DNA from 4 places in the Erwinia persicina genome. Region 1 is predicted to be linked to each of the others. Evidence: predicted binding sites of a transcription regulator. Region 1 holds the regulator's gene; each other region holds the start of a gene.

Region 1 (7,368 bases):
TGTGCTGCGTGAAGGCACTGACTATGGCGAACAGGAACGATCGTTAAAACAGAAAGTGGAGGATGTCCGCCGTCAGCTTAACAGCGGCGACGTGGTGCTGGTGTGGTCTGAGCTGCATGAATCCATCAACATCATGCCGCGCGGCCAGTTTCGCGATGAGCAGAGATGACTTTAGCGGGCGAAACATGTTAACAATGATCCGTCCGTCCGACCTATCGAAGGGAGTTGTTCGTCATGTCAGCCAAACATCCGGTTATCGCCGTCACCGGCTCCAGCGGGGCAGGAACCACCACCACCAGCCTGGCCTTCAGGAAGATTTTTCAGCAGCTTAATCTGCGTGCCGCCGAGGTCGAAGGGGACAGTTTTCACCGTTTCACCCGCCCGGAGATGGATATGGCGATCCGTAAGGCGCGCGATATGGGGAAACACATCAGTTATTTTGGCCCGGAGGCCAATGACTTCGGCCTGCTGGAAGAAACCTTCAGCGAATATGGCCGCAGCGGAAAAGGCCAGTCGCGCAAGTATTTGCACACCTATGATGAAGCCGTACCGTGGAACCAGGTGCCGGGTACCTTTACCCCCTGGCAGCCGCTTCCGGAGCCCACTGATGTTCTTTTTTATGAAGGGCTGCACGGTGGCGTGATGACTCCACAGCATAATGTCGCCGAGAAAGTCGACCTGCTGGTTGGCGTCGTACCAATTGTTAACCTGGAGTGGATTCAGAAGCTGGTCAGGGATACCGGCGAGCGGGGTCATTCCCGTGAGGCAGTCATGGATTCGGTCGTACGTTCCATGGAGGACTACATCAATTTCATTACCCCGCAGTTCTCACGCACCCATATCAACTTTCAGCGCGTGCCGACGGTAGATACTTCAAACCCGTTTGCCGCACGTGGCATCCCGTCACTGGACGAAAGCTTTGTGGTGATCCACTTCCAGGGGCTGGAGAACATCGACTTTCCCTATCTGCTGTCGATGATACAGGGGTCGTTTATCTCCCATATTAAAACCCTGGTGGTGCCGGGCGGTAAAATGGGGCTGGCCATGGAGCTGATTATGGGGCCGCTGGTCCGGAACCTTATCGAAGGCAAAAAGATCGGCTGACCCCCTGGGGACGGCGTTACGCTTTCATCAGCAGACGGTGAATAAAGCCGACGTGCAGGCTGACGCCGATACTCAACACATCTTCATCAAGGCGAAAATGGGGATTATGTAATCCCCAGCAGGTGCCTTTCTCCTGATCCCCCGATCCCACCCACAGGAAGCAGCCCGGTATCACCTGTTGATAGGCAGAAAAATCCTCGCAGCCAAACATCGGGGTCGTCATCACCTGCAATGCCTTCTCTCCCTGGGTGGCGATAACGGTCTCTCGCGCGATACGGCAGGCATCCGGATGATTCACGCCGGTGGTGTACCCGGGCGTCCATTTAAGCACATAGCTGGCCCCCACCCCCTGCGTCATCCCGTCCAGCAGCTGTGACATCATGCGCGGGATCGTACTGCGGTTGTGGGGGCTGAGCGTGCGTAACGTACCGCGCAGATGGGCTTTGTCAGGGATAACGTTGTAACTGTCCCCGCACTGGAAGCTGGCCACCGTCAGTACCGCGCCATCGTTCGCGTCCAGCCGGCGTGATACGATTTGCTGCAACGCCCCGACCACACTCGCGCCCAACACCAGCGGGTCCGTACTCTGCTGCGGCATCGCCGCATGCGCCCCCTTTCCCTGTAACACCAGGTCAAAATTGTCACAGGCGGCACTGAAGACGCCCTCTTTCACCGCCACCGTCCCCGTTGGCAGGGTGGGAAACACGTGTAAACCATAAATCTGTGATACTCCGTCCAGCACGCCGAGCTTTACCAGCTCACTGGCCCCCCCCGGTGGCACTTCTTCCGCATGCTGAAAGATGAATCGCACCTTCCCTGCCATCTGCGCCTGCTGCTGGCATAACACCCAGGCAGCCCCCATCAGCATCGCCGTATGCGCATCGTGCCCGCAGGCATGCATCACGCCGCGATGACGCGAGGTAAACGGCTCCTGATTCAGCTCTTCAATGGGCAGGGCATCCATATCGGCCCGCAGAGCAATGCATTCCCCGCTGTGTGGGCCTGAAAGTTCAGCCAGCACACTGTTGGGGGTGGGCCGGCTGATAGCCAGAGGACCAAACTTTTCCAGTTCAGCAGCGACATAGTCGGCCGTGCCCTGTTCATGAAAAGAGAGTTCCGGGTGGGCGTGGATATGACGCCGCCAATGCAACACTTTTGCGGTGACATCCTGAATTAACGTCTTGGTATTCATCATCACTCCGTGATTAGTTGAAACGATAGAACGACAGGCCGGAGTATTCAGACCTTCGGTCACTGCGCCGGTAAATCAGCGTGAAGGACAGTAAACAGGATGAAATATACTGCGCTCACCTCACCAGACTGTGGCGTGAAATGCGCGTGATGACGTGCTCAGCATGATGTGCCGCTGGCGAAGATGGCGGGAGGAAAAGAGTGACGCGAGGGAACTGTACGCCCCTCGCGCAGACATCAGTCACATGCTGTCAGGCGAGGTCAATGACCTCGTAGCTGTGACTCATTTTGACACCCTGCCCCAACATAATGGCCACCGAACAGTATTTCTCTGCGGAAAGGTCGACGGCGCGTGAGACGGCTTTATCACCCAGCGCTTTGCCGCTGACAATAAAATGCAGATTAATGTGCGTGAAGATTCGCGGAGCATCTTCACGGCGCTCCGACGTGAGCTTCACTTCGCAATCAGCCACGTCATGACGGCCTTTTTGTAAAATAGAAACCACATCAATGGCGCTACAGCCTCCGGCGGCCATCAGCACCATCTCCATCGGGCTGGGTGCTTTATCCCCGGAGTTACCGTCCATCAACACCTGATGACCCGATGAGGATTCTCCCAAAAATGTCAGCCCTTCAACCCATTTAACACGTGCCTGCATAACAAAATCCTCGATTTCATTCAGTTACCGCAGAGTACGCTGTGTCAATAAAAACGGCAACGCTGCCTTTTTCCAACTATGCTGAAGCGAGACAACAGAAGACAGCCTTGTAAAGCTGTGCTACAAACAAAGCTGCAATTATTTACTGGCAAGACAATGCACAGTAAAACGGGACGACAGCACGAGCCATGCTCTTAACAGAGGCCCGTATAATTCCTATGGGAACGCTTGAATATTTCAACGCCTGACAGGGACTCATCCCCTGATATCCTAAAATATTTCGCGCGGCAGGTTAGCGGTAACGCACTTCTCCCCCGCAGAATAGAGGGTATATTTAGGCACGATTACAAACAGAGGATAACAGCGAATGGTTCTCGGCAAACCGCAAACAGACCCTACACTCGAATGGTTCCTGTCACATTGCCATATTCACAAATATCCATCCAAAAGCACGCTGATACATCAGGGTGAAAAGGCGGAAACCCTCTATTACATCGTTAAAGGTTCTGTAGCGGTGTTAATCAAGGATGAAGAAGGCAAAGAGATGATCCTCTCTTACCTCAACCAGGGCGACTTTATTGGCGAACTGGGCCTCTTTGAAGAAGGTCAGGAACGCAGTGCATGGGTACGTGCGAAAACAGCCTGTGAAGTGGCTGAAATCTCTTACAAAAAATTCCGTCAGCTGATTCAGGTGAATCCTGACATTCTGATGCGTCTCTCTTCACAGATGGCGAGTCGACTGCAGGTTACGTCAGAGAAAGTGGGTAATTTAGCTTTCCTGGATGTCACCGGACGCATTGCCCAGACGTTACTGAATCTGGCCAAACAGCCCGATGCCATGACGCACCCGGACGGCATGCAAATTAAAATCACCCGTCAGGAGATCGGCCAGATTGTCGGCTGCTCCCGTGAAACCGTAGGCCGTATTCTGAAAATGCTGGAAGATCAGAACCTGATCTCGGCACATGGTAAAACCATCGTTGTATACGGCACACGTTAACCGGCTCTGAACCCACGGCGCGACGCCCTGTCGCGCCGTTTTTATTTGGTGTGGCTCATGTGGCGGAGAATTATCTATCACCCGGAAGTTAACTATGCGCTCAGACAAACGCTGGTGCTGTGTTTACCCGTGGCGATCGGCTGGATGCTGGGCAACCTGCAAAACGGACTGCTTTTCTCCTTAGTGCCCGCCTGCTGTAATAACGCCGGTCTGGATACCCCCCACAAACGCTTCTTTAAACGCCTCATCGTCGGCGGGTGTCTGTTCGCCTCCAGCAGCTTCCTGATCCAGTACGCCGGGTTAGAGGGCGTGCCGTTGCCGGTTATTCTGCTGATCATGGCCTTAGTGCTGGGCGTCACGGGTGAGATTAGCCCCCTTCATGGCCGCCTGCTGCCGGCTTCGTTAATAGCCGCCATCTTCACGCTCAGCCTGGCGGGGCGGATGCCGTTGTGGCAACCGCCGCTGTTATATATTTTGGGGACCGTCTGGTACGGGGCATTTAACTGGTTCTGGTTCTGGCTGTGGAAAGAGCAGCCGATGCGTGAAACCCTCAGCCTGCTGTATCGCGAACTGGCTGACTACTGTGAAGCTAAATACACTCTGCTGACCCGACTTACCGATCCACAGACTGCCCTGCCCCCACTGCTGGCGCGCCAGCAGAAAGCCGTCGATCTGATTAACACCTGCTATCAGCAGATGCATATGTTGTCCGCCAATCGGGACAGCCACTACCAGCGTCTGACACGTGCATTCCAGGTGGCGCTTGATCTGCAGGAACATATTGCGGTCAGCCTGCATCAGCCGGAAGAAGTGCAAAAGCTGGTGGAAAAAAGCCATGCCGAAGCGGTGATCCGCTGGAACGCACAGACCATTGCCGCCAGACTGCGGGTACTGGCCGATGATATTCTTTATCATCGTTATCCTGAGCGCTTTACAATGGATAAGCCTCTTCAGGCACTGGAAAAGATCGCTCGTCAGCACCCGGACAACCCCGTCGGCCACTTTTGTTATTACCACTTCAGCCGCATCGCACGTGTGCTGCGCACTCAGCGTCCGCTGTACCGCCGTGACCTGATGGCCGACCGCCAGCGTCGCCTTCCTCTGCTTCCGGCGCTGAAGAGCTACCTGTCGCTGAAATCCTCAGCCCTGCGCACCGCTGCACGCTATGCGGTCATGCTCACCTTTGCCAGTTCCCTGGCGCTGTTCTTCAACCTGCCGAAGCCTTACTGGATCCTGATGACGGTAATGTTTGTCAGCCTTAATGGTTACAGCGCCACCCGGGTGCGTATTCAGCACAGAGCACTGGGAACGCTGGCCGGGCTGATCATCGCTGCCGCCACGCTGGGTCTTCATGCACCAGAGTCCTGGGTGCTACTGGTCATGCTGATCATTACGCTGGTGAGCTATCTGTTTATCCGCAAATTCTATGGCTGGGCCACGGTGGGCTTCACCGTCACCGCGGTTTACTCGTTACAGTTGCTCGCTCTGAATGGCGCGCAGTTCCTGCTGCCGAGGCTGCTGGACACACTGATGGGCTGCCTGATCGCCTTTGGCGGCATGATCTGGTTATGGCCACAGTGGCAAAGTGGGTTGATGCGGCAGAATGCGCACGATGCGCTGGAGACCTATCAGGAGGCATTACAGATGCTGCTGGGAAACGAACAGGATGCCGTGAAACTGGCTTACCAGCGAATGCGGGTCAATCAGGCGCACAATGCGCTGTTTAACTCCCTGCATCAGGCGATGCAGGAGCCCGGCTTTAACTCCAGTTACCTGTCCGATATGCAGCTGTGGGTCACGCACAGCCAGTTTATTGTGGAGCACATTAACGCCATGACCATTCTGGCGCGTGAACACACCATGCTGACGCCCACGCTGGCAGAGCGCTATCTGCAGTCCTGTGAAATTGCCCTGCAGCGCTGCCAGCAGCGTCTGGAATACGACGGGCCCGATTCAGGCAGTAATGTCCTGGATGCGCCGGAGGATTTCCACCAGGGCCCGGTAACCATCATGGAGCGGCATGTTAGACGCATCCTTGGCCATCTCAGCGTGATGCATACCATCTCATCACTCACCTGGAGCCAGCGCCCACATCATGGCCGCTGGCTGTCACGCCATCTGCGTAAATCGAAGACGTGAGTGCCGCTGTTTTTTCCGCCTCATCCCCAACCTCCCCGGGCTTTATCAGCACGGGACGACCGGAAAAAAGCGTTCCCTATAACACGTTTTCGACGGCCGTCGCGAATCGGGCCATGCCTTCAACAATGTCGGTCGGTTCAATCACCAGCGACGGCGCAAAGCGCATCACATCGGTTCCGGCCACCAGCACCATCACACCCGCCTCTGCCGCGGCATTCAGCAGGTCACGTGCTTTACCTGCGTGCTGCGGTTTCAGTGCCGCGCCAATCAGCAGGCCTTTGCCACGGATATCGCTGAACAGATCGAAGCGGGCATCCAGCGACGCCAGCGCATCAACAAACAGCTGACGACGCTCTTCCACACCGTTGAGCACTGCCGGCGTATTGATGATATCCAGTGCCGCTTCAGCCACGGCACAGGCCAGCGGGTTGCCACCGTAGGTGGTGCCATGAACACCCGGCGCCATGACAGAGGCAATCTCGTTGGTCGTCAGCATCGCGCTGACCGGGAAACCGCCGCCCAGTGCTTTGGCCGTGGTCAGAATATCTGGCTGAACACCATAATGCTCATGGGCGAACAGCCTGCCGCTGCGGCCCATACCACTCTGTACTTCATCCAGCACCAGCAGCGCATGATGCTCATCACACAGCTGACGCAGACCCTGCATAAATTCCTGCGTCGCCGGCATCACGCCGCCTTCGCCCTGAATCGGCTCCACCACAATAGCGCAAGTATGATCGTCGATAACCGCTTTCACGGCAGCCAGGTCGTTAAACGGCACGTGGACGATATCAGCAGGTTTGGGCCCGAAGCCATCAGAGTATTTCGGCTGGCCGCCAACGGAAACCGTAAACAGCGTGCGGCCGTGAAAAGCATTATGGAAAGCAATAATCTTGCTTTTAAACGGACTGTGGCGTTTGGTGGCATAGTAACGCGCCAGCTTAAACGCGGCTTCGTTAGCTTCAGCACCGGAGTTCGCGAAAAAGACACGCTCGGCAAAAGTGGCCTGTATCAGCTTGCTCGCCAGGCGCAGTGCTGGCTCATTGGTGAAGACATTACTGGTATGCCACAGGGTTTCTCCCTGGCTTTTTAACGCCTCCACCAACGCCGGATGGCAGTGCCCCAGCGCCGTCACCGCAATGCCGCCGGAGAAGTCAATGTACTCTTTGCCCTGCTGATCCCACACGCGGCTGCCTTTGCCTTTCACCGGCACAAACTGTGCTGGTGCATAAACAGGCAAAATCACCTCGTCAAACGTCGCGCGTGTTACCGCCA
Region 2 (7,368 bases), 1.9 Mb from region 1:
GCCTGACAGGGCTTTATAAAAAAATAACAACAACTCCAGACGTCAGGCATGGCGTCGGTAATTGATTATATGTGCTACGAATGATGTGAATTTATGACTCATTTCGCCCATACTGTTTAAAATGTTTAGTTGATTGTTATATTAATGGAATGAATAAATTGTGAACCAATTCAAACTTACAGCGCTAACTGTTCTGATACCTGTCTGTTTTGCTGCACCCCTCGCACAAGCTAACCCGCTGACGCTGGGCGCATCACTTCTTTATAGCCAGAGCCCCTATAAAAGTGGGCAGGATCGTTACTACCCTGTACCGATCATTAACTACGAAGGGGACAGCTTCTATATTCGCAGTCTTCAGGCGGGTTACTATCTGTGGAAAGACCAGCAGGATCAGCTTTCTCTGACCGTGCTGGGCTCACCGCAAAATTACGATCCTGATGACGCCGATGACGGTGACATGAAGTCATTGAGTAAGCGTCATATGACTCTGATGGGCGGTGTGGCTTACCGTCACAGCGCTGACTGGGGTATTGTCCGCACCACGCTGGTGGGGGATATGCTCGATAACAGCAACGGCATTATCTGGGATCTGACCTACCTTTATCGCTTCGAGTTCGGCCAGTTCAGCCTGACACCAGGGATTGGCGCATTGTGGAGCAGCGCCAATCAGAACAACTATTATTACGGTATCTCGTCTGCGGAATCACGACGCAGCGGTCTGGATCGCTACGATCCGGACAGCAGCTGGAGCCCGTACGTTGAGCTAACCGCCGGCTGGAACATCAGTGAACACTGGAATGCCACGCTGGCTGGCCGTTACAGCCGCCTGGGTGACGAGATCAAAGACAGCCCGATGGTCGATACCAGCTCACAAATGCTGTTGTGGACCGGCGTAAGCTATACCTTCTGAGGTTGATCGGTCTGCACCAAAAAAGGGCGCTCTGCGCCCTTTTTGTCAGATGAACTGCGCTAAAACCGTGCACGGAGAGTCGAATGAACCGGAAAATTACTTTTGCCGATGGTACCGTTTTGCCTGCGATAGGCCAGGGCACCTGGTTTATGGGAGAAGACGCGGGTCAGCAAGGTCAGGAAGTGGCCGCGCTGCAGGCCGGCCTTGAACGCGGGCTGACGCTGATTGACACGGCGGAAATGTACGCTGATGGCGGGGCCGAACGGGTGGTGGGGAAGGCCCTTGAAGGGCGTCGCGATCGCGCGTTTGTGGTGTCAAAAGTCTATCCGTGGAATGCCAGTGTGGTTGATGCGGTTGAAGCCTGTGAACGCAGTCTGACACGCTTAAATACCGACTATCTCGATCTTTATCTGCTGCACTGGCGCGGTAACATTACCCTGGAAGAGACAATACGCGCCATGATAGCCCTGCAGCAGCAGGGTAAGATCCGTCGCTGGGGCGTGTCGAATTTTGATACGGACGATCTGCAGGAGTTACTGGCCGAGGACGGGGGCGGGCGCTGTGCGACCAATCAGGTGCTTTACCATCTTGGCTCGCGGGGGATTGAGTATGATTTGCTGCCAGAGTGCCAGCAACTGGCAATGCCGGTGATGGCTTACTGCCCACTGGCGCAGGCGGGACGACTGCGCAGTGAACTGATGAACCATCCCCTGCTTCTCGACATGGCCCGGCAGAAGGGCATCAGCGTCGTCCGTCTGCTGCTGGCATGGGTGATCCGTAAAGAAGGGGTGATGGCTATCCCGAAAGCAGGCACTGTCGCGCACGTGGACGACAATGCCGCTGCGCTGGACGTCTCACTCAGCAGTGAGGAGCTGGCGCTGATGAATCAGGCTTTTCCACCCCCCACTTCAAAGCTGCCACTGGACGTTGTCTGAAGCACCATGACCGGGCAGCGATAATGCTCAACGCCTGTTACGCACGCGGAAGGTGGTGGCCAGGCGGGCGGGTTGCTCACCCGCGCTGATCATGGGTTTGCTGACATGTGCCGTTTCAACGCAGACCATCGTTTTAAAGCCCTCATTCGCCATGTCTCCCATGCTACAGGAGAGTTCAGCTCCGGGGTTCCATGTGACAACGTCACTTTGATAGTGATGATGTACTTCAATGACCCGCTGCCCGGTCTTATCCTCAATCACGCTGCAGTCTGAAGGTTGAGTATAGATACGGTCGATGCGCTGAGGGTAGGTCTGCTTACCGTCCGCAGAGGTGCCGGTAACGCCGTTATTCACCTTGTCGATATAACTCTGCCCCAGGCCGCTGACTTCCACGCCGTCTATATCTGCCACGGCAAAATAGCTGTGCAGGGCGGCGGTGGCTTCAAAGTCTCCGTGGGCTTCAAGCTCAATTTCACAGCGGTCACCCAGGCGGAAGCGGGCAAGAAGCGTAAAGTCGTGCGGCCACAGTTTCCTGCTTTGTTCGCTGCTCTTTAATTCAAAGGTCAGCATCACGCTGCTCTCATTTTCATCATGCGCCGTTAAGTTCCACGTGAGCGTGCGGGCAAAGCCGTGTGCCGGTTCACCGGCGGGACCGAACCATGGCCAGCAGATCGGCACGCCGCCGCGAATCGCCTTGCCCGGTGTCCACGCCGTTTTATCGCTTAACCAGATGACGGGTTTTTCACCGGCAGGCTGCCAGGCAATAAGTTGCGCGCCCTGTAGCGTCACCGCGGCACGCACTTTAGGATGTGCCACCACCACCACGGGCAGGTCGCCCATCTGTCGCTGGGAGAGATAAGGAGTAATCTGGTTAATCACCGGCAGTGAAAAAATTTTTTCGTTCATCATTCAGCCTTCTGAAATTTAACCATAAAAAAAGGGCGACATCGTCGCCCTCATCATCATTTCACGTCGCTTATTTAGCGATGTGAGCAACCAGGTCCAGGACCTTGTTGGAGTAGCCAGTTTCGTTATCGTACCAGGAAACCAGTTTAACGAAGGTGTCGCTCAGGGCAATACCGGCTTTAGCATCGAAGATTGAAGTCAGTGTTTCACCGTTGAAATCGGTAGAAACCACTTCGTCTTCGGTGTAACCCAGAACGCCTTTCATTTCGCCTTCAGCAGCGGCTTTAATTGCAGCACAAATTTCTTTGTAAGAAGCAGGTTTAGCCAGACGTGCAGTCAGGTCAACAACGGAAACGTTAGGGGTAGGAACGCGGAACGCCATACCGGTCAGTTTACCGTTCAGTTCAGGGATCACTTTACCTACCGCTTTAGCTGCACCGGTAGAAGAAGGGATGATGTTCTGAGATGCGCCGCGGCCGCCGCGCCAGTCTTTGTGAGACGGGCCATCAACGGTTTTCTGAGTCGCAGTTGTTGCGTGTACAGTGGTCATCAGTGCTTCAACGATACCGAAGTTGTCGTTGATCACTTTTGCCAGCGGTGCCAGGCAGTTGGTGGTACAGGAAGCATTTGAAACGATATCCTGGCCAGCGTAAGACTTGTGGTTTACACCCATAACGAACATTGGGGTGTCATCTTTAGATGGACCGGTCAGAACAACTTTCTTCGCGCCCGCTTCGATGTGTTTACGTGCAGTTTCGTCGGTCAGGAAGATACCGGTCGCTTCTGCAACCACATCCACGCCTACTGCATCCCACTTCAGGTTAGCCGGGTCGCGCTCAGCGGTAACACGGATGGTTTTGCCGTTAACAACCAGATGGCCGTCTTTGACTTCCACGGTGCCATTGAAACGGCCGTGAGTTGAGTCGTATTTCAGCATGTAAGCCATGTACTCTGCGTCCAGCAGATCGTTGATTGCAACGATTTCTACATCAGAACGTTCCTGAGCAGCACGGAAAACGATGCGACCGATACGGCCAAAACCGTTGATACCTACTTTGATAGTCATATATTCCACCAGCTTGTTGATAGTGAATAAAAGGTTGGCTGTAAAATTACAAAAACCATACCAGGCGTCAAGCGGAATCGTGTCAATTGTTGCGACAAATCAAACTGTCGAACAGGAATTATTCAACACAAAACCTTATTCTTGACGCACGAACAACATTGATCTTGGGGCATGTTGCCTGAATATAAAGGGGTCAGCACCTTAAAGGGTGATCTGCGTCACAAAATCAGAGTGGACTGGATCACGATGTGCTGACGATGAGAAAAAATCACCTGATCTTGTTAAGTATTTGTTAGAATACTAACCGATATTTTCAGAATAACACTGCCAGAGAGTCTAGCATGGCTAAAGATAATACACCTTTCTCACCCGAAAATGAGTTAACCGAGATGCAGCGCTATGTCACCCAGCAGCGCGGCACAGAACCACCATACTCGGGAAAACTGCTGCACAACAAAAACGAAGGCATCTATCACTGCCTGGTGTGTCAGGCGCCGTTGTTCCTTTCCGAAACGAAATATGACTCAGGCTGTGGCTGGCCGAGCTTTTATCAGCCTTATAACGATGAGGCAATCCGCTACGTGGAAGATAACACCCACGGTATGCAACGTATTGAAATTCGTTGCGGAAGCTGCGATTCGCACCTTGGCCACGTCTTTCCGGACGGTCCCCAGCCGACCGGTGAGCGCTTCTGCGTCAATTCCGCCTCGTTGAGTTTCACCGACGACGACGGCCACAGCACTCAGGGTTAGGAGTCACGATGGAACTGGAAGAGATGATCGCCAGCATGACGCCGGAAGTGTACCAGCGACTGGTGACGGCCGTGGAAACGGGCAAGTGGGGCGATGGTGTGGCGCTGACGCCGGAACAGAAAGAGAACAGCCTGCAACTGGTGTTACTCTGGCAGGCACGTCACAACGACAATCCGCAACATATGACCATCGCCAGGGGGGGAGAGATAGTGACGAAAAGTAAAAAACAGCTGAAAGAAGAGTTTGGCATCCCCGACGATGCCGTGACGCGCATTAAACTGCAATAAATTATTCCTGCAGGAATAAACGGCGCTAATATTTCACCGGGACGCACGTTATTGCGTGCCGGTTTAGTCACGTGCTAGACGATCCTGGCCCCGGCCATCGCCATGTCTGCCAGCGCCCGCTCACTGTCATTTTCCCGAAGATTGACCCCGCGACAGCCTGCGCTGATCACCTCAACCTGATAGCCAAGCGTCAGAGCGTCCAGGACGCTGAATTTTACGCAGTAGTCAGTGGCCAGACCCATGACAGTCAGGGCGGTGATCCCCCGCGCCTGTAGCCATCCGTGCAGCAGCGTCTGCTGACGCTGGCCGTTATCGTAAAAGGCGCTGTAGCTGTCGATATCCGGATCCTCGCCTTTGCGCACCTGGAGTGTCAACAGTGAACGATCGAGCCCGGGGTGCAGTTCAGCCCCCGGGCTGAGCTGCACGCAGTGGTCCGGCCACCACACCTGAGGCAGGCCGTTCAGCTCGCCCCACGTTCCCGGCTGTGTACCGGCATTGCTGGCAAAACTGCCGTGTTCTGCGGGGTGCCAGTCGAGCGTGGCAATGACCGGCTGCCCGCGCTGGTGGAAGGTTGCAGCCAGCCTATTAGCGAGAGCAATCGTTTGATCACCCTCGCTGACCGCCAGTGCACCGCCGGGGCAAAAATCATTTTGTAAATCGATTAATAACAGTGCCTGGCGGTCACGCATGATCAGTCCTGGGTCAGTTCGCCGCGCAGATTCTGCATCATCAATCGGCGAATGTCATCGCTGGAGAGATCCTGACTGAGCAGAAAGTGCAGTTTGGTCAGCGTTGCCTCTACAGTCAGGTCAGCCCCGCTCACCACCCCGGCATGTGCCAGTGCGTTCCCCGTGGCATAGCCGCCCATATTGACCTTACCCGACATGCACTGGGTAAGATTGACGACGACAATGCCGCGATCGGATGCCTCTTTCAGCTCCCGCAGGAACTCCTTATTCTGTGGCGCATTGCCCACGCCATAAGAGCGCAGGATCAGGGCCTTAACCGGTTGTTGCAGGAAATTACGCACCACCTCAGCCGAAATGCCCGGGTAAATCGTCACCACACCAATCGGCTGCGGCGTGATCGGATGAACGATCAACTCCCCCTGGCCTGCCGGGGCCGGCGGCGTATTCAGGCGACGAATATGGATACCTGCTTCCAGCAGGGGTGCAAGGTTAGGGGAAGCAAAGGCGTTGAAACCATCGGCATGAGCCTTGGTGGTGCGGTTACCGCGATACAGGGTATTGTTGAAGAATAACGTGACTTCATTGATCGGATAGTTCGCCGCAACGAAAAGGGCGTTCAGCAGATTTTGCTGACCGTCGGAGCGCAACTGCTCCAGCGGGATCTGAGAGCCGGTGACGATGACCGGCTTGGCCAGGTTTTCCAGCATGAACGACAGCGCTGAGGCGGTAAAGGCCATGGTGTCGGTGCCGTGTAAAATGACAAAGCCGTCGTAGTGGTCATAATTCAGGCGAATATCATCAGCAATCGATTGCCAGTCCTGCGGCGTCATATCCGATGAGTCAATCAGCGGCTGGTACTCATGGATGGTGAAATCTGGCATCTCGGGTCGGTGAAATTCGGGCATGTTCGCCAGCTGGCGCTGCAGGTGGCCTGACACAGGAACAAAGCCGTGTTCGGAGCGTTGCATACCGATCGTCCCGCCGGTATAGGCGACATAAATGGATTTCTTTTGCATTAGTAAACTCAGGACTTGCCAAAAAAGCGCAGTATAAGGGGAAACGGGAGGAAAAACAGCCCGACCAGATGGCGTCGGGCTGATTAGTGAACCGGGTCACATCTACTTGACGTTACCGCAGGTCAGACAGAAAGCGTAGCGGTTCTGCGGGTCATTTAACTCTCCCATCAATCCTGGCTGCGCTTTCATAGCCTTCATGACGTCCAGCATCGGGGCGGGAAGGTACGCTTTCAGCGCCTCTGGCAGCGCCGCATGTGCGGAAGCATCCACCTGGCTGAACAACGCTTCCAGCAGCCCCGGTTCGCTCTGATACCAGTCAAGTTGCACCTCGTTCAGCTTCGCCAGCTCTTTGGCTTTCGCCACGGCATCGTCGAAGTCTCCCAGTGCATCCACCAGACCATTCGCTTTCGCATCACTGCCGGTCCAGACATGTCCCTGAGCGATCTGATCAATCTGTTCCGGCGTTTTATTGCGTGACTTCGCCACTAAGCCGATGAAGTTTTTGTAACCATTTTCGATGGTTAACTGCATCAGCTGCTGGACTTCTGGCGGCAGTGCCTTGGTACTGGCAACGTCTGCCAGCGGGGAGGTGGCCACGCCATCGGTATGGACGCCAATCGCATCCAGCGAATTTTCCACGGTGTTAATCACGCCAAAGATACCGATAGATCCGGTCAGGGTGTTCGGGCTGGCAATGATGTAGTTAGCCGGGGTAGAAACCCAGTAGCCGCCTGATGCTGCCATTCCCCCCATAGAGACGACCACCGGCTTACCAGCGGCTTTCGCTGCGGCAAGTTCTTCCCGTAT
Region 3 (7,368 bases), 2.2 Mb from region 1:
GTCTGAAAACCTGGGATCGCATCAACGTCATTGTCGCAGGTAAGCAGCCCTCGCCGCAGTGGCTGGATCGCGACAGCGCGGCAAAACATTGCGAAGCCGGAATGGGGATATGGTCCTGGGCGGGCAATACGGATGACGATACCAGCCCTGACGTGGTGATGGCCTGCGCCGGGGATGTTCCCACCATTGAAACGCTGGCGGCCGTGCAACTGTTACGCGATCTGGTTCCTGAGCTGAACGTCCGCGTGGTGAACGTGGTAGATCTGATGGCACTGCAGACCCAGGAGCAGCACCCGCACGGTAAACCGGAACCGGCGTTTGAAGCGCTGTTCACGGCGGATAAACCAATCATCTTTGCTTTTCACGGATATCCCAGCCTGATCCACCGGCTGACGTATCAGCGGCGAAATCATCAGAATTTTCACGTACAGGGATTCAGCGAGGAGGGCACCACCACCACACCGTTTGATATGACCGTGCTTAATAAACTGGATCGCTATCATCTGGCGCTGGCGGCCATCACACATGTTCCCCATCTGGCCGCCACTCAGGGTCACGTTATCGACACCTTGCAGGCCCGTCTGGCGTATCACCATGATTATGTGCGGGAACACGGTGAAGACATGCCGGAAGTCAGCCAGTGGCGTTGGGGGCAGGGTAACCCAGAGTAAGAGGAGAAAACGCCCCCGTCAGGGGGCGTTAGCGGTTAGCGTTGATTCAGACGGTAGTAAGCTTCATTCCAGCGCAGCGCATCACGGAAACCGTGCAGCGTGGTTTCTTCATCGATTACCAGCGCCTCTATCCCGGTGAGCTCGGCGTACAGCCGCATATCGTCGACGGTCAGTGCCTGGCTGAAGACGGTATGATGCGCACCACCGCCCAGAATCCACGCTTCAGATGCTGTCGCCAGCGACGGCTGTGCCCGCCACAGGGCGCGGGCCACCGGCAGTTTCGGCAGCGCCTGCGGCTGTTCGATAGCGTCCACCACGTTAACCAGCAGGCGGAAACGGTCACCCATATCAATCACGCTGGCGTTAACTGCACGTCCGGCCGGGGCGGAGAAGATCAGACGAGCCGGATCGGCCTTGCCGCCGATGCCCAGCGCCTGCACGTCGAGCAGCGGTTTGGCTTCACGGGCGATGGTCGGGCAGACCTCCAGCATATGTGAACCCAGCACCAGGTCATTGCCCGGCGCGAAGTGGTAGGTGTAATCCTCCATAAACGAGGTACCCCCCGGGAGATCCCCCGCCATCTGTTTGAAGATGTGCAGCAGTGCCGCGGTTTTCCAGTCTCCCTCACCGGCAAAGCCGTATCCCTGCTGCATCAGGCGCTGTACCGCCAGCCCCGGCAACTGTGTCATACCGTGCAGCGTCTGGAAATTGGTGGTGAATGCCCGGCAGCCTTCGCTTTCCAGGAAACGCTTGATCCCCAGTTCAATCCGGGCGGCGTCCAGCACGTTCTGCCGTTTGTCACCGTTCACGGCCGCCGCTGCGCTAAATTCATAGCTGCTTTCGTATTCATCAATCAGTGCACTGACATCGCCGTCGCTGACCTGGTTGATCACCTCGACCAAATCGCCTACACCCCAGCCATTCACCGCGTAGCCAAACTGGATCTGTGCCGCGACTTTATCGCCTTCTGTCACTGCCACTTCGCGCATGTTGTCACCGAAACGGGCCACTTTCAGCTGCTGGCTGGCCTGCAGGGCGGCGGCACCGCGCATCCACTGTCCGATGCGCTGCTGTGAGCGTTCATCCTGCCAGTGGCCGGTCACCACCTGATGCGGCAGACGCATACGCGCGCCAATAAAGCCAAACTCACGGCCGCCGTGTGCAGTCTGGTTCAGGTTCATAAAGTCCATATCCATGCTGTCCCATGGGATCTCCGCATTGAACTGAGTATGGAACTGCAGCAGTGGCTTATTCAGAATCGACAGGCCGCCAATCCACATTTTTGCCGGGGAGAAGGTGTGCAGCCAGGTGATAATGCCCAGGCAGCTCTGATCGTGATTCGCCTCGCGGCACAGCGACAGTGCCTCATCCGGTGTTTTAACCAGCGGTTTAAGCTGTAAAGAGAAGGGCAGTTTACCCGCCCGGTTCAGGCCTTCCACCACCTGCTGTCCATGCTGTTCGACCTGGCGCAGCGTCTCCGCACCGTACAGATGCTGGGTACCAATCACAAACCATACGCTGCGGGCGTTTAACTGTGTCATAAAGCGATTCCTTAACTGACTGATGAAGGTTGTGGGGCAAACTGCGGTTCCGCCAGCTCACACCATTGAAGATAACGCTGATAAAGCTGCTGGAAGCGGGCGACGCGAACCGGATCCGGCTGCAGCGTCTGATCCAGCGGGCTGGCCATCTGCGCCTGTGCCGACGGGATATCGGCATAGACACCAGCGGCCACGGCGGCAAAGATGGCGGCCCCCAGCGCACAGCATTCGTCGGAGGCAACAATGTCCAGCGGACGGTTCATCACGTCACAGCACACCTGCATAATGGTCGGTGACTTGCGGGCAATTCCGCCCAGAGCGAGGATCTGCTGTACCGGGATATCCTGCTGTTCAAAGCACTCCATAATGGCGCGGGCACCAAACGCCGTGGCCGCAATAAAGCCCCCAAACAGCGTCGGGGCATCGGTGCCAAGGTTAAGATCGGTGATCACTCCTTTCAGGCGCTGGTTGGCAAAAGGCGTGCGGCGGCCGTTAAACCAGTCGAGGACCACCGGCAGATGATCGAGCTGCGGATCGGCGGCCCAGGCGGCGGTTAACTGTTCCAGCATGCCGTGCTGTATGGCCTCAAGTTCGGCTTTCAGCGCTGGCTGCTGCTGTGCCGCCTGCACCAGCGGCCAGCTCAACAGACGGCCAAACCAGGCATACATATCGCCAAATGCCGACTGTCCGGCCTCCAGGCCAATCATTCCGGGTACGACGCTGCCATCCACCTGACCACAGATCCCTTTAATCGCACGATCGGCTACGCGATCGGCATCAGCAATCAGAATGTCGCAGGTCGACGTCCCGATCACTTTCACCAGCGTATAGGGCTGGGCTCCGGCACCGACGGCCCCCATATGGCAGTCAAATGCCCCGCCGGATAGGGTCACGCTGCCGGGCAGACCGAGACGCGCCGCCCACTCGGCACTGAGCTGCCCGACCGGAATATCGGCGGTCCAGGTATCGGTAAACATCGGGTAGTCGAGATCGGTGGTCAGCAGCGGGTCGAGAGCATTCAGGAACCGGGCTTCAGGTAACCCCTGCCAGACCGGATGCCAGAGTGACTTATGGCCAGCTGCACAGCGGCCGCGTTTCATGTCCGCAGGGGCGGTGGTACCGCTTAACAGCGCCGGCACCCAGTCACACAACTCCACCCACGAGACCGCTGCCTCGCGTACCGCCGCATCCTGGCGACTGATATGCAGAATTTTGGCCCAGAACCATTCTGAGGAATAAATGCCGCCGATAAAGCGTGAGTAGTCCTGATAGTCACCGCTGTGACACAGGCGGGTAATAGCTTCAGCCTCCTCAATGGCGGTGTGATCTTTCCACAGCACGAACATCGCGTTGGGGTTTTCGGCAAATTCCGGGCGCAGGGCAAGTACCCGTCCTTCACGGTCTACAGGGGCAGGGGTGGATCCTGTCGAATCCACGCCGATGCCCACCACATTTAACCGCTGTTCAGGGGTAAGTTGAGTGACAACGTCACGTATCGCCTGCTCCAGCGCGTCAATATAGTCCTGAGGATGATGGCGAAACAGGTTATGTGCCGCATCGCAGAAGCGTCCGGCTTTCCAGCGCGGATAGGCCACCACCTGCTTATACAGTTCGCGGCCGCTGGCGCACTCCACGGCCAGCGCACGCACCGAATCGCTGCCGAAATCCAGACCGAGGGTAATCGCACCCTTGTGCATAGTTGCTCTCCGTTATGTTCAGAACAGGCTTAAGTAATGTTCCTCTATCCTGGAAACATGGCGGCAGAGTGGTTAGGTGCGGCTGGCTGCATATATGCACTTTTCTGTCATCAGGGGTGGGAGTGTGATGGGGTTCAAATGTTGCGTATCGGTTAAATTGGCTGAAAAGATGGACAAAACAACTGTAATTTCAGCGTGTGATAGCGCTCTACAAATTTTCACGCACTTGCAGGTAAAACTAGCGGACTACCGCCACTGTTAAGACGTCAGTGCTCAGGTAAGGTCTTGTTTAAATGCTTTTAATTTTTTCAACAACCGATTGTTACCGTTTACACAATCCCGCCCCAGGCGGGCACTGAGCCGGAGAGCCTCATGCACAAATTCACTAAAGCGCTGGCCGCGATTGGCCTTGCTGCCGTTATGTCACAATCCGCTATGGCGGAAACCATGAAACTCGGTTTCCTCGTGAAACAGCCGGAAGAACCCTGGTTCCAGACGGAATGGAAGTTTGCCGACAAGGCCGGTAAAGATCTTGGCTTTGAAGTGATCAAAATCGCGGTGCCGGACGGTGAAAAAACCCTGAATGCCATCGACAGTCTGGCCGCCAGCGGGGCGAAAGGGTTTGTTATCTGTACGCCGGATCCCAAACTCGGTTCGGCGATTGTAGCCAAAGCCCGCAGCTATGGCCTGAAAGTGATCGCGGTCGATGACCAGTTCGTCACTGCGAAAGGCAAACCGATGGACACCGTGCCGCTGGTGATGATGGCGGCGACCAAAATCGGCGAGCGTCAGGGCCAGGAGCTGTACAAAGAGATGCAGAAACGCGGCTGGGATGTGAAAACCACCGCCGTGATGGCGATCACCGCCAATGAGCTGGACACCGCCCGCCGTCGTACCGGGGGGTCAATTGACGCACTGAAAGCGGCCGGATTCCCGGAAAAACAGATCTATCAGGTTCCTACCAAATCAAACGATATCCCCGGTGCCTTCGATGCCGGTAACTCACTGTTAGTGCAGCATCCGGAAGTCAAAAACTGGCTGATTGTGGGCATGAACGATAACACCGTGCTGGGCGGCGTGCGGGCCACCGAAGGTCAGGGCTTTAAAGCGCCGAACGTGATCGGCATCGGTATCAACGGCGTGGATGCGGTCAGCGAACTGTCGAAGGGCCAGGCAACCGGCTTCTACGGCTCTCTGCTGCCCAGCCCGGATGTCCACGGCTACCGCAGCATTCAGATGCTGCATGACTGGGTAACGAAAGATGTTGAGCCAGCCAAATTCACCGAAGTGACCGACGTGGTGCTGATTACCCGCGATAACTTCAAAGCTGAACTGGCGAAAAAAGGCCTGATGTAAGGCACTGGCGCAGGGGCGGGCCTTTTTTCCGGTCCGCCCGAAAGGCGATGCCAGCCTATTTATCGGGGCGGCCCTTTTTTCCGGTCCGCCCGCAGTGATGGCCTATGTCGCAGGAGACACCATGACTTCACAAACGCCGTATCTGAGCTTTCACGGCATCAGCAAAACCTTTCCTGGCGTGAAGGCACTTCAGGACATCAGCTTCGACTGTTATGCCGGCCAGGTCCATGCCCTGATGGGGGAAAATGGCGCGGGTAAATCGACACTGTTGAAAATTCTCAGCGGAAGCTATCAGGCCAGCGGCGGCGAAATTCGCCTGCAGGGGCAGCCGGTAAACTTCCAGCACACCACCGATGCGCTCAACGCCGGGGTGGCGATTATTTATCAGGAACTGCATCTGGTGCCGGAAATGTCGGTGGCAGAAAATATCTTTTTAGGTCAGTTGCCGCAGCGCGCGGGACTGGTCAATCGTTCCCGCCTGCGTGCGGAGGCCAGCCGCCAGCTGAAAGCGCTGGGGATGGATATTGACCCGGACATGCCTCTGAAATACCTCTCTCTGGGCCAGTGGCAGATGGTGGAGATCGCCAAGGCGCTGACCCGTAATGCTCAGGTGATCGCCTTTGATGAACCGACCAGTTCACTGTCAGCACGTGAGATTGACCAGCTGTTCCGCGTTATCCGCCAGCTGCGCGCTGAGGGGCGCGTGGTGCTGTATGTCTCCCACCGCATGGAGGAGATCTTTGCCCTCAGTGATGCGATCACGGTGTTTAAAGATGGCCGCTATGTGCGCACCTTCACCGATATGGCGACCACCGGCAACGACGAGCTGGTTCAGGCCATGGTCGGCCGTGAAATCGGTGATATCTACGGTTACCGCCCCCGCGAACAGGGCGAGATCCGACTGCAGCTCAACAACGTGCACGCCAAAGGCGTACGCAGCCCGGTGTCCTTCAGCGTGCGTGCCGGAGAAATCGTCGGGCTGTTTGGCCTGGTCGGTGCCGGACGCAGTGAGCTGATGAAAGGGCTGTTTGGTGCCACGCGCCTGATCGGCGGCGAGCTGTGGCTGGACGGGAAAAAAATCAGCATCAAAGAGCCGATAGAAGCCATTCGCGCTGGCATCATGCTCTGCCCTGAAGATCGTAAGGCAGACGGCATCATCCCGGTACACTCCGTGCGTGACAACATCAATATCAGCGCCAGGCGGAATAATCTGAAGGCGGGGTGCCTGATTAACAACGGCTGGGAAGCCAGCAACGCTGGCGTGCATATCCGTTCCCTGAATATCAAAACCCCCTCCGCGGACCAGCTGATCATGAACCTTTCCGGTGGCAACCAGCAGAAAGCGATCCTTGGCCGCTGGCTGTCAGAAGAGATGAAGGTGATCCTGCTGGACGAACCGACGCGCGGTATTGATGTCGGGGCGAAAAACGAAATTTATCAGCTGATTTATGCCCTGGCAGAGCAGGGGATTGCAGTGCTGTTTGCCTCCAGCGACCTGCCCGAAGTCATGGGGCTGGCCGACCGCATTCTGGTGATGCGCGAGGGTGAAATAGCCGGAGAGCTGGATCACAACGACGCCACGGAAGCCCTGACGCTGAGTCTGGCGATGCCGAAAACCGCCAAACCCGCCACACACGTGGCCTGAATATGCAGGAGAAACCTATGTCAACGACCTCATCCGTTACACCCGCTGCGCCGTCCCGCTTCAGCCTGGGCCGAATCTGGGACAACTTTGGCATGCTGGTGGTGTTTGCTGCCCTGTTTATCGCCTGTACGGTATTCGTACCGAACTTCGGTTCACTGATCAATATGAAAGGTCTGGGGCTGGCGATGTCGATGTCTGGCATGGTCGCCTGCGGCATGCTGTTCTGCCTGGCCTCGGGAGATTTTGACCTGTCGGTGGCCTCGGTCATTGCCTGCGCCGGCGTGGTGTGTGCCGTGGTGATCAATATGACGGAGAGCCTGTGGATCGGCATTGCTGCCGGTCTGGTGCTGGGGGTTGCCTGCGGCTTCGTCAATGGCTTTGTCATCGCTAAACTGAAGATCAATGCGCTGATCACCACGCTGGCGACCATGCAGATCGTCCGCGGGCTGGCCTATATT
Region 4 (7,368 bases), 980 kb from region 1:
TACACCTGCAAATCTTCCTCAGCGGCGGCATCCACAATCAGCGGCACGCCGTGTTTACGCGCCACCAGGGCAGCCTGCTCGACGCTGAGATGGCTCTTCTGTACGCTATGGTGCGATTTGATATACATAATCGCCGCCGTTTGCGGTGTGATCGCCGCAGCAAGCTGGTCCGGCGAACACTCGTTGGCGTAGCCCGCTTCCACCAGCCTGCCGCCCCCCATCGCCACCATCGTCCCCACGGGTGCCCCGTAATTGACGTTGTGCCCCTTCGGCAGGACGATATCATGAGGAACCGTCAGCGGGGCCACGTGCAGATTTTCCAGCAGCCAGTCGTTATCTTTCACAATCACTGCTGCCACCGACTGTGCGATACCGGCAGAGGCGCACGAAACCACCACTGCCGCTTCACAGCCCAGCAGCCCGGCGATATAGGCACCGGTCTTGTTAACCAGGTCTTTCATCTCAAAGTAATGATTCAGACCATAGCTGACCGTCTCAACCACATCCGCGCCCGGGGTAGACACACCGAGAATGGTCATGCGGCCGGAGGCATTAATCACCTGTTTTAAATCATATTTTTCATACACTGAAGTCATCACGTTTTTTCCCTTCGTTAGTCACGAATATGCGGCCATGCACCACGGCGGCCAGCGGTATCAACTGTTTTTCTCCGGACAGTGTCTGACCGTCCGAATCACTGAACAGACAAGCGTCCTGCTTCACCTCAAACAGGGTGAGATCGGCATCCTGCCCCGGAACGAGCCGCCCTTTGTCTTTCAGCCGCAGCCCCTCAGCAGCATGGCGGGTCACGCAGTCAATCACCTGTGGCAGCGTCATACCGATATTTAAAAATTTGGACATGACATGCGCCAGGGAATACACCGGGCCATTGAGCCGGTTACGGCAGTAGATGTCTGAACTGATGGTGTGAGGCAGAATGCCCCGGGCAATGGCCGCCCGGGCCACCTCAAAGCTGAAGCTCGCCGAACCATGTCCGACATCCAGGCGAACCCCACGCTGAAGCGCACGGGTCACAGAGGCTCTGAGCTGCCCCTGTGGCGTAAGAATACGGTTAGGTTTGCCGTTAAAGCAGTGGGTAATGATGTCGCCAGAGGTCAGTAAATCGGCGATCTCATCCAGATTCGGCGGATTATTACCGATATGCACCATCAGTGGCAGCCCACCATTTTCCCGTTGTATCGCCTTAGCCCGCACCAGCGGTTTAATGCCGTTTTGTTCCACAACGCTGCTGCTGATACGCGCTTTCAGGCCCAGGATAAAATCCGGCAGACGCTGCAACGACGCGCTCACCGCCGCGGCATCAATGCGCGCCATATCCGCCAGCTCGTTCTGCGTCAGAATGCCGCTGCGGGCGATATTGAGCAGAGCGTAAACCCGGGTGCTGGCGCTGCGGGTCAGCTGGTAAAAATCATCAATATCATCAGCCCCGGTGCTGCCGGCATCCACGACCGTGGTGACACCTGTCTCGACCCCTATGCGGTCGGCTTCATCATGGTAAATGGGCGATTTCGGGTAGCAGTGGACGTGTGAGTCAATCCAGCCTGCACTGAGCCAGTAACGCCCTGCCAGATCCCATTCATGCTTTGCCGGGCCTGTTACCTGGCCTGTCGCCGCAATTTTGCCATCGCTGATGGCGATATCGTTAAGCGTGCCGTCGCTAAGACGGGCCTGGCGGATAATCAAATCAAACATTGCAGACTCCTTTGCGTGGCGACGTCCTGCCGCCACGAAGGTCAGTTACAGCGCGACGGGGAACATCGCCCCCAGCGCCATCGCACCCAGAATGGCCCCACCGGTAATCGGCTTGTTCCACAGGTAAAACAGCAGGGAACCGACCAGCGACCCCAGGCCAATCGGAATGGAGGCCGCCATGGCAGACAGAATGATCAACGGGCCAAGGAAACGGCCGGAAGTGTTACCCGCCCCCATCATCACGTCGGCACCGTAGGTGGAGTCACTGTTGCTGATGGTGAATTTGCGCGCGAGGATAATCAGGTATCCGACGGCCAGACCCAGCACCAGTCCGGTGACCAGTGAGGCCGCGAAATTCGCTACCGGGAAGATAAACCCCGCCCCCAGCAGCAGCGCGGGCACGCCCAGGCCAATCCCGGTCTGGATCGCCCCGCCAATATCAAGGATCCCGACCAGCGAGCCTTCAATAATGCGTGCGAACAGAAAGCTGGCTCCAAAGGCCGCCACCGCGCCGTACACGCCGGTTTCCATCCCCGCACGCAGCATAGAGACGAAAGCCACTTCGTTGAATGCCCCCAGGCCATAGACGTAATACATATGTGTCCCGGCGAAAACACCGGAAGAGAGCAGTCCCACAAAAATCGGGAATGACCAGTCGTCATACCAGAAACCACGTTGTGTATTTTCCATTACCATCGTCCTCTTATTTGCCGCTCAGGGAGTTATGGATCATTTCCAGCCAGCCGGGCACACCCAGTTGGAAGGATTGCAACAGCTTCATATCAAAGCCACGGAAGAAGCCGCTGAGAACGAACAGCAGGACAATGGCCACCATCATCACTTTCGTCACCCGATTCCAGCCGGCTTCCTCGACGCCTTTACCAATCAGGATGCCCAGCACCAGCCCGGGTACCGCATTTCCCATGATCAGCTGTGCCAGCCCACCAAAAATGGTCGCCCAGAAACCCGATTTTTTACCCGCGTCGATCGCCGCCAGCCAGAAAATCACCGGCATTACGGTGTTCACTAACAGGTTTGCCGCCGGAACCAGCACTTTGACCGCCGTCACCTGCAGGGCCGCCGGTACGGCCGATGCCGTTGAGTTGAGGAATGCCACCACGATCATGCCGATGATGCCGCAGGCAATCGCCATCTTCTTAGGGTTATGCAGGGTATCTGCCACGTTACGGTTTTTGACCATCAACGCCGCTGCACCCCAGTTAGGAATAATGCGGTGGTCAACGTCCTGGGTGAAAGATCCCGCTGCGACTGAGGAGGCCCAGGCGTTGAAGAAGAAGCCCAGACCGAAGGAGAAGTGAGAAGCCGGATCGCCCTCACAGGAATTCAGTTCACCCAGCGTACGAAATGCGCCCATGCCCTGTGTGGTGGGAGCATGGAACATACGAGCCGCGCCGGCACCCACGCCCACGCCCACGAGACCGCCAATAATCAACGATTTAAATAATATGATTAGGAACATCAGTCTTTCCTTTTGTTATCACCCCGGAGTCTGTCAGGCGGCAGAAACATCGCCGCAGCCCGCTTGCACGGAGGTATCCGCCCTAATGTTTTTATCTGGAAACAGTGAAATCTACGTTATCTGTATCCACCACCACGACGTTGACAGTGATCTCCAGGTCGACGCTGTAGAGATGCTTCTCTCGTGCCAGAAAGAAGAACAGAAACTTTTCTGTTTTGATCTGCACTTCTGCCCGCCGCACCTTGACGTCTACCGGCTCAATACGCAGCAGGATTTTGCTGGTAGATTTCAGTACGGTGTTCTGTACCCGGCTAAGCCCATCGGCAAAGGCTTTGCCTTTGCTGTCACCTTTTCCGCTGACGCTCACCGTGGTGGTGAATTGTTCTTTCATCAGCCGTGCTTCTTCTGCCACGCCTGCACCAGACGCTCACCCAGTTCTTCTTTATCCATAAAGCCGAAACCGAGCACATTAGCCCCTTCATTGATGGCAGTGACCCCCTCATCAATGGAGCGCATACCGTGTTTGGCTTTATAACCGTATTTATTCTGCGCAGTAATGGCACCGGCACCGCCGCTACCGCAGAAAGAGATGCCAAAACTGGCATTTTCCGCTTTCATCACATCACCCAGTTTCATATCTGCTGCCACACCCGGCACGACAATGGCTTTACCACCGGCTTTCTCAATACCTGCTGCGACTTTCTGGCCTTTACCTAAACGGTCACCAATAACGACGATGATTTGAGACATATATTTTCCTTAATTGAGTTCGTTTTCTTTTGCGACTTCGAAATGAACGGAGAGCAGCCAGGCCTCTTCTTCTGGCAGATTAGCGAACAGATCAACGACCTGTTGCGCCAGCGCCATTGACTGCGGCGAAATATCTTCAAACAGCTCGGCTTCAACGTCTGGTAAAGCTTCACCGGTTAAAGAACGACGCGCCATCGCCCGCACATGTGATGCCAGCATCTGCTGCTGCACTGGGTTAGGATGAATATCTCTGACGGCAAAAAGATCGGCGATTTTCTCCATGACCTGCGTAGCCAGCGCCTCGATTTCATTATCCTGTTGTAATTTCGCGCCCACAGGCACTGTCCCGTTACTCACATTCGTCCCCTTTTAATTAGCATGGGATTAACCTACCCCCCCGGGCCCTTTCTGTGTAGAACGACTTTTTCCACCTCAAAGTGGAAATAAACGAACAGCACTGGTTTGATGTCGCAAAAACGTCGAAACATGCATGACGGGCTTTAAAACGAGAGGTGAATCACATATGAGAGGGGTTATTTACACGATTATTGCAGCAGAAAAGAATATGCGTTCTGTCATCTCATCATTGACAACGAAAATAGAAGTAAATCTTATAAAAGAAAAATCCTTGCACACCCGGGTACTGAAAACAGCGCCGCCCGTGAATGACGACAGGCGACGCGATCACCATACGATCGTTTTTTAATAACTAAAAAGAGAAGGTCTGAATAAGTATTATTAATATACGAAAAACAGCTGCTACACGGGATTTCGTCAGAGTATATTTAAAGGCGTTTCAAGGGAATTATCACAACCAATAATTGAAAATATTATAGTTGACCTTTTATGGTGAAATCTCTCGCTTTTAGTCGTCTTTCCCAACAAGTCAGAAAAAAATGTCACAGAATGAAAAGTGGCGATACATAATAATTTTTCGATCCCCCGGTCCTCAGCAGACAGCATAAAAAAAGAGGTGATAGCCACAGCCATCACCTCTCAGATTGACACTAACATTGGATCTTTCAGCGCCGATCAGCGAAACTTCTTATGGCCTTCGTCTCGCGTAGCGGCAAATTTTTTCGCTTCTTCTTTCGCCCCTGAAAGATCCCCGCTGTTTGCCAGCTTCAGGCTGGTATCAATCTGGCCGATAAGCTTATCCAGCTGTGCGCGGTAATCCTTCATTTCCGCACTCCCTGCGGCCTGACCCTCCAGCTTATCCGGGGTCTGGGTTTTTGCATTTTCAGCCGCCGAGCGCATATCGGTTAAGGCTTTAACCATTTCGGCTTTATCGTCGGTTTTCTGTACCGTACGGTATGCGCCTTTCAGAATATCCATATCCCCTTCCAGGCCCTGTGCCAGCAGCGTGGAACTGAACAGCAGGGTAGAGCTCAACATTGCAATCCATAATTTACGCATCTCAGATCCTATTTTTATAAATGGGTATCGTTCGGGCATGAAAAAGGCGGCAGTTTTCACCGCCGCCTGTTCAGCATACGCGTAAATCCGGAAATTACTGCCCGGCGATCTTCATTTCTGGTAACAAAACGGATCCACACTGGATATTGCTGCGCGTTTCAATATCGCTACCGATGCTGACCATATTGCGCCACATGTCTTTCAGGTTGCCGGCAATGGTGATCTCACTGACCGGATACTGGATCACGCCATTTTCTACCCAGAAACCGGACGCGCCACGGGAATAATCACCGGTGATCCCGCTCACGCCCTGCCCCATCAGCTCCGTAACCAGCAGCCCGGTTCCCAGCTGCTTCAGCATCTCTTCAAAGCTGTGGCCCTGACCGGCGATGCGCCAGTTATGGATACCGCCCGCATGGCCGGTACTCTGCAGGCCCAGCTTGCGTGCGGAGTAGCTGGTCAGCAGCCAGGTCTGCAACACGCCATCTTTAATGATGTCGCGACGCTGGGTGCGGATGCCTTCGCTGTCGAACGGCGTGGAAGCCAGTCCTTTCAGCAGATGCGGGTGCTCTTCAATGGTCAGCCACTCCGGCAGGATCTGCTGTCCAAGCGAGTCAAGCAGGAACGTGGATTTACGGTATACGCTGCCGCCGCTTATCGCACCGACTAAGTGGCCAAACAGGCCGGTCGCCACTTCTGCGGCAAACATTACCGGTGCTTTCATTGTGGACAGCTTACGCGGAGAGAGGCGCGATAATGTCCGTCGCGCACACTCTTCACCGACGTATTCCGGTGACTGAAGGTCATCAATCGCCCGGCCAATGGTATAGGCGTAATCGCGTTCCATATCGCCATTCTCTTCCGCGATCACGCAGCTGGAGAGAGAGTGCCGGCTGGAACAGTAGCCCTGGAGCATACCGTGGCTGTTACCGAACACCTTAATCCCTACGTGGCTGTTAAAGCTGCCGCCTTCGGTATTGGTAATGCGCTTATCAGCCTTCAGTGAGGCCTGTTCGGCGCGCGCGGCCAGCTCAATCGCACGATCGGCGTCGATCTCAGCCGGATGAAACAGATCGAGATCTGGCGCATCAAAGGCCAGCAGTTCACGATCCGCCACCCCCGCATAAGGGTCCGGTGAGGTATAGCGGGCAATATCTACCGCCGCCTGCACGGTACGCTTAATCGCATCCGGGCTGAGGTCCGTTGAGGAGGCGCTGCCTTTACGGTTCTGGTAGTAAACAGTGATGCCCAGCGCACCATCGCTGTTGAATTCGACATTTTCAACTTCACCGTAGCGCGTGCTGACGCTGATGCCGGTAGTTTTGCTTACCGCGACTTCTGCCCCGTCGCTGCTGGCTTTTGCCAGTTCGAGTGCCGTCGCTATCGCCTGTTCCAGGGTTTTACGCTGTTCTGCAACTTGGGAGAGTAATTTCATCGACCTGCCGTATAATGAGTTGAGAAATACCTGCTGAGAAAACCGTTCTCAAGGTGGTAAAGATTATTTTGAGTCTAACAGACTCAGAGAACAATTTCGCAGTAGCCTCGTAACCTGATAGCATTAGCCTCTTTTTCAGGAGCCGTACCAATGACCAAGCAGCCCGACGACTGGCTCGATGATGTACCCGATAACGAAGAAGAAGAAGATGATGAGATTATCTGGGTCAGTAAAAGTGAAATAAAACGTGATGCCGAGGAGCTGAAGCGCCTGGGTGGTGAACTGGTGGAGCTGGGGAAAAATTCTCTGGATAAGATCCCACTGGATGAAGATCTGCGTGCCGCGATTGAGCTGGCACAGAAGATTAAGAAAGAAGGCCGCCGTCGCCAGATGCAGCTGATTGGTAAAATGCTGCGTTCGCGTGATGAAGAGCCGATCCGTACGGCACTGGATAAGCTGAAGAACCGTCACAACCAGCAGGTTGCGCTGTTCCATAAGCTGGAAGTGCTGCGTGACCGCCTGGTGGAACAGGGCGATGACGCAATCCCTGAGGTGCTGAACCTATACCCGGATG

What was found. Region 1 encodes CRP, which controls carbon source genes, mostly activating them, when cyclic AMP is high. Its sites were predicted from a motif close to ATGTGANNNNNNTCACAT; they were not measured.
Region 2: the regulator CRP is predicted to act here: its motif matches at 4,024-4,041, upstream of msrB (peptide-methionine (R)-S-oxide reductase MsrB).
Region 3: the regulator CRP is predicted to act here: its motif matches at 4,032-4,049, upstream of K6L24_RS11675 (arabinose ABC transporter substrate-binding protein).
Region 4: the regulator CRP is predicted to act here: its motif matches at 4,449-4,466, upstream of K6L24_RS18765 (glycine dehydrogenase).

What each region holds. Positions count from the first base shown of each region.
Region 1 is NZ_CP082141.1:357,655-365,022, reverse strand. It holds gene K6L24_RS01565 (YheU family protein) at 1-169, shown strand, start outside; gene K6L24_RS01560 (phosphoribulokinase) at 235-1,104, shown strand; gene K6L24_RS01555 (amidohydrolase) at 1,121-2,299, opposite strand; gene K6L24_RS01550 (OsmC family protein) at 2,547-2,954, opposite strand; gene crp (cAMP-activated global transcriptional regulator CRP) at 3,322-3,954, shown strand; gene K6L24_RS01540 (YccS/YhfK family putative transporter) at 4,012-6,093, shown strand; gene argD (bifunctional acetylornithine/succinyldiaminopimelate transaminase) at 6,170-7,368, opposite strand, start outside.
Region 2 is NZ_CP082141.1:2,216,945-2,224,312, forward strand. It holds gene K6L24_RS10025 (MipA/OmpV family protein) at 161-910, shown strand; gene K6L24_RS10030 (aldo/keto reductase) at 994-1,845, shown strand; gene K6L24_RS10035 (D-hexose-6-phosphate mutarotase) at 1,873-2,751, opposite strand; gene gapA (glyceraldehyde-3-phosphate dehydrogenase) at 2,822-3,817, opposite strand; gene msrB (peptide-methionine (R)-S-oxide reductase MsrB) at 4,159-4,569, shown strand; gene K6L24_RS10050 (YeaC family protein) at 4,578-4,856, shown strand; gene pncA (bifunctional nicotinamidase/pyrazinamidase) at 4,931-5,545, opposite strand; gene ansA (asparaginase) at 5,548-6,561, opposite strand; gene sppA (signal peptide peptidase SppA) at 6,664-7,368, opposite strand, start outside.
Region 3 is NZ_CP082141.1:2,582,360-2,589,727, reverse strand. It holds gene K6L24_RS11690 (phosphoketolase family protein) at 1-671, shown strand, start outside; gene araA (L-arabinose isomerase) at 707-2,212, opposite strand; gene K6L24_RS11680 (ribulokinase) at 2,224-3,909, opposite strand; gene K6L24_RS11675 (arabinose ABC transporter substrate-binding protein) at 4,282-5,265, shown strand; gene araG (L-arabinose ABC transporter ATP-binding protein AraG) at 5,387-6,910, shown strand; gene araH (L-arabinose ABC transporter permease AraH) at 6,928-7,368, shown strand, end outside.
Region 4 is NZ_CP082141.1:4,039,453-4,046,820, forward strand. It holds gene K6L24_RS18735 (DgaE family pyridoxal phosphate-dependent ammonia lyase) at 1-596, opposite strand, end outside; gene K6L24_RS18740 (amidohydrolase/deacetylase family metallohydrolase) at 580-1,713, opposite strand; gene K6L24_RS18745 (DUF4310 family protein) at 1,759-2,403, opposite strand; gene K6L24_RS18750 (DUF4311 domain-containing protein) at 2,417-3,193, opposite strand; gene K6L24_RS18755 (DUF4312 family protein) at 3,285-3,584, opposite strand; gene K6L24_RS18760 (SFCGS family glycine-rich protein) at 3,584-3,943, opposite strand; gene K6L24_RS18765 (glycine dehydrogenase) at 3,953-4,300, opposite strand; gene cybC (cytochrome b562) at 4,976-5,359, opposite strand; gene pmbA (metalloprotease PmbA) at 5,454-6,794, opposite strand; gene yjgA (ribosome biogenesis factor YjgA) at 6,945-7,368, shown strand, end outside.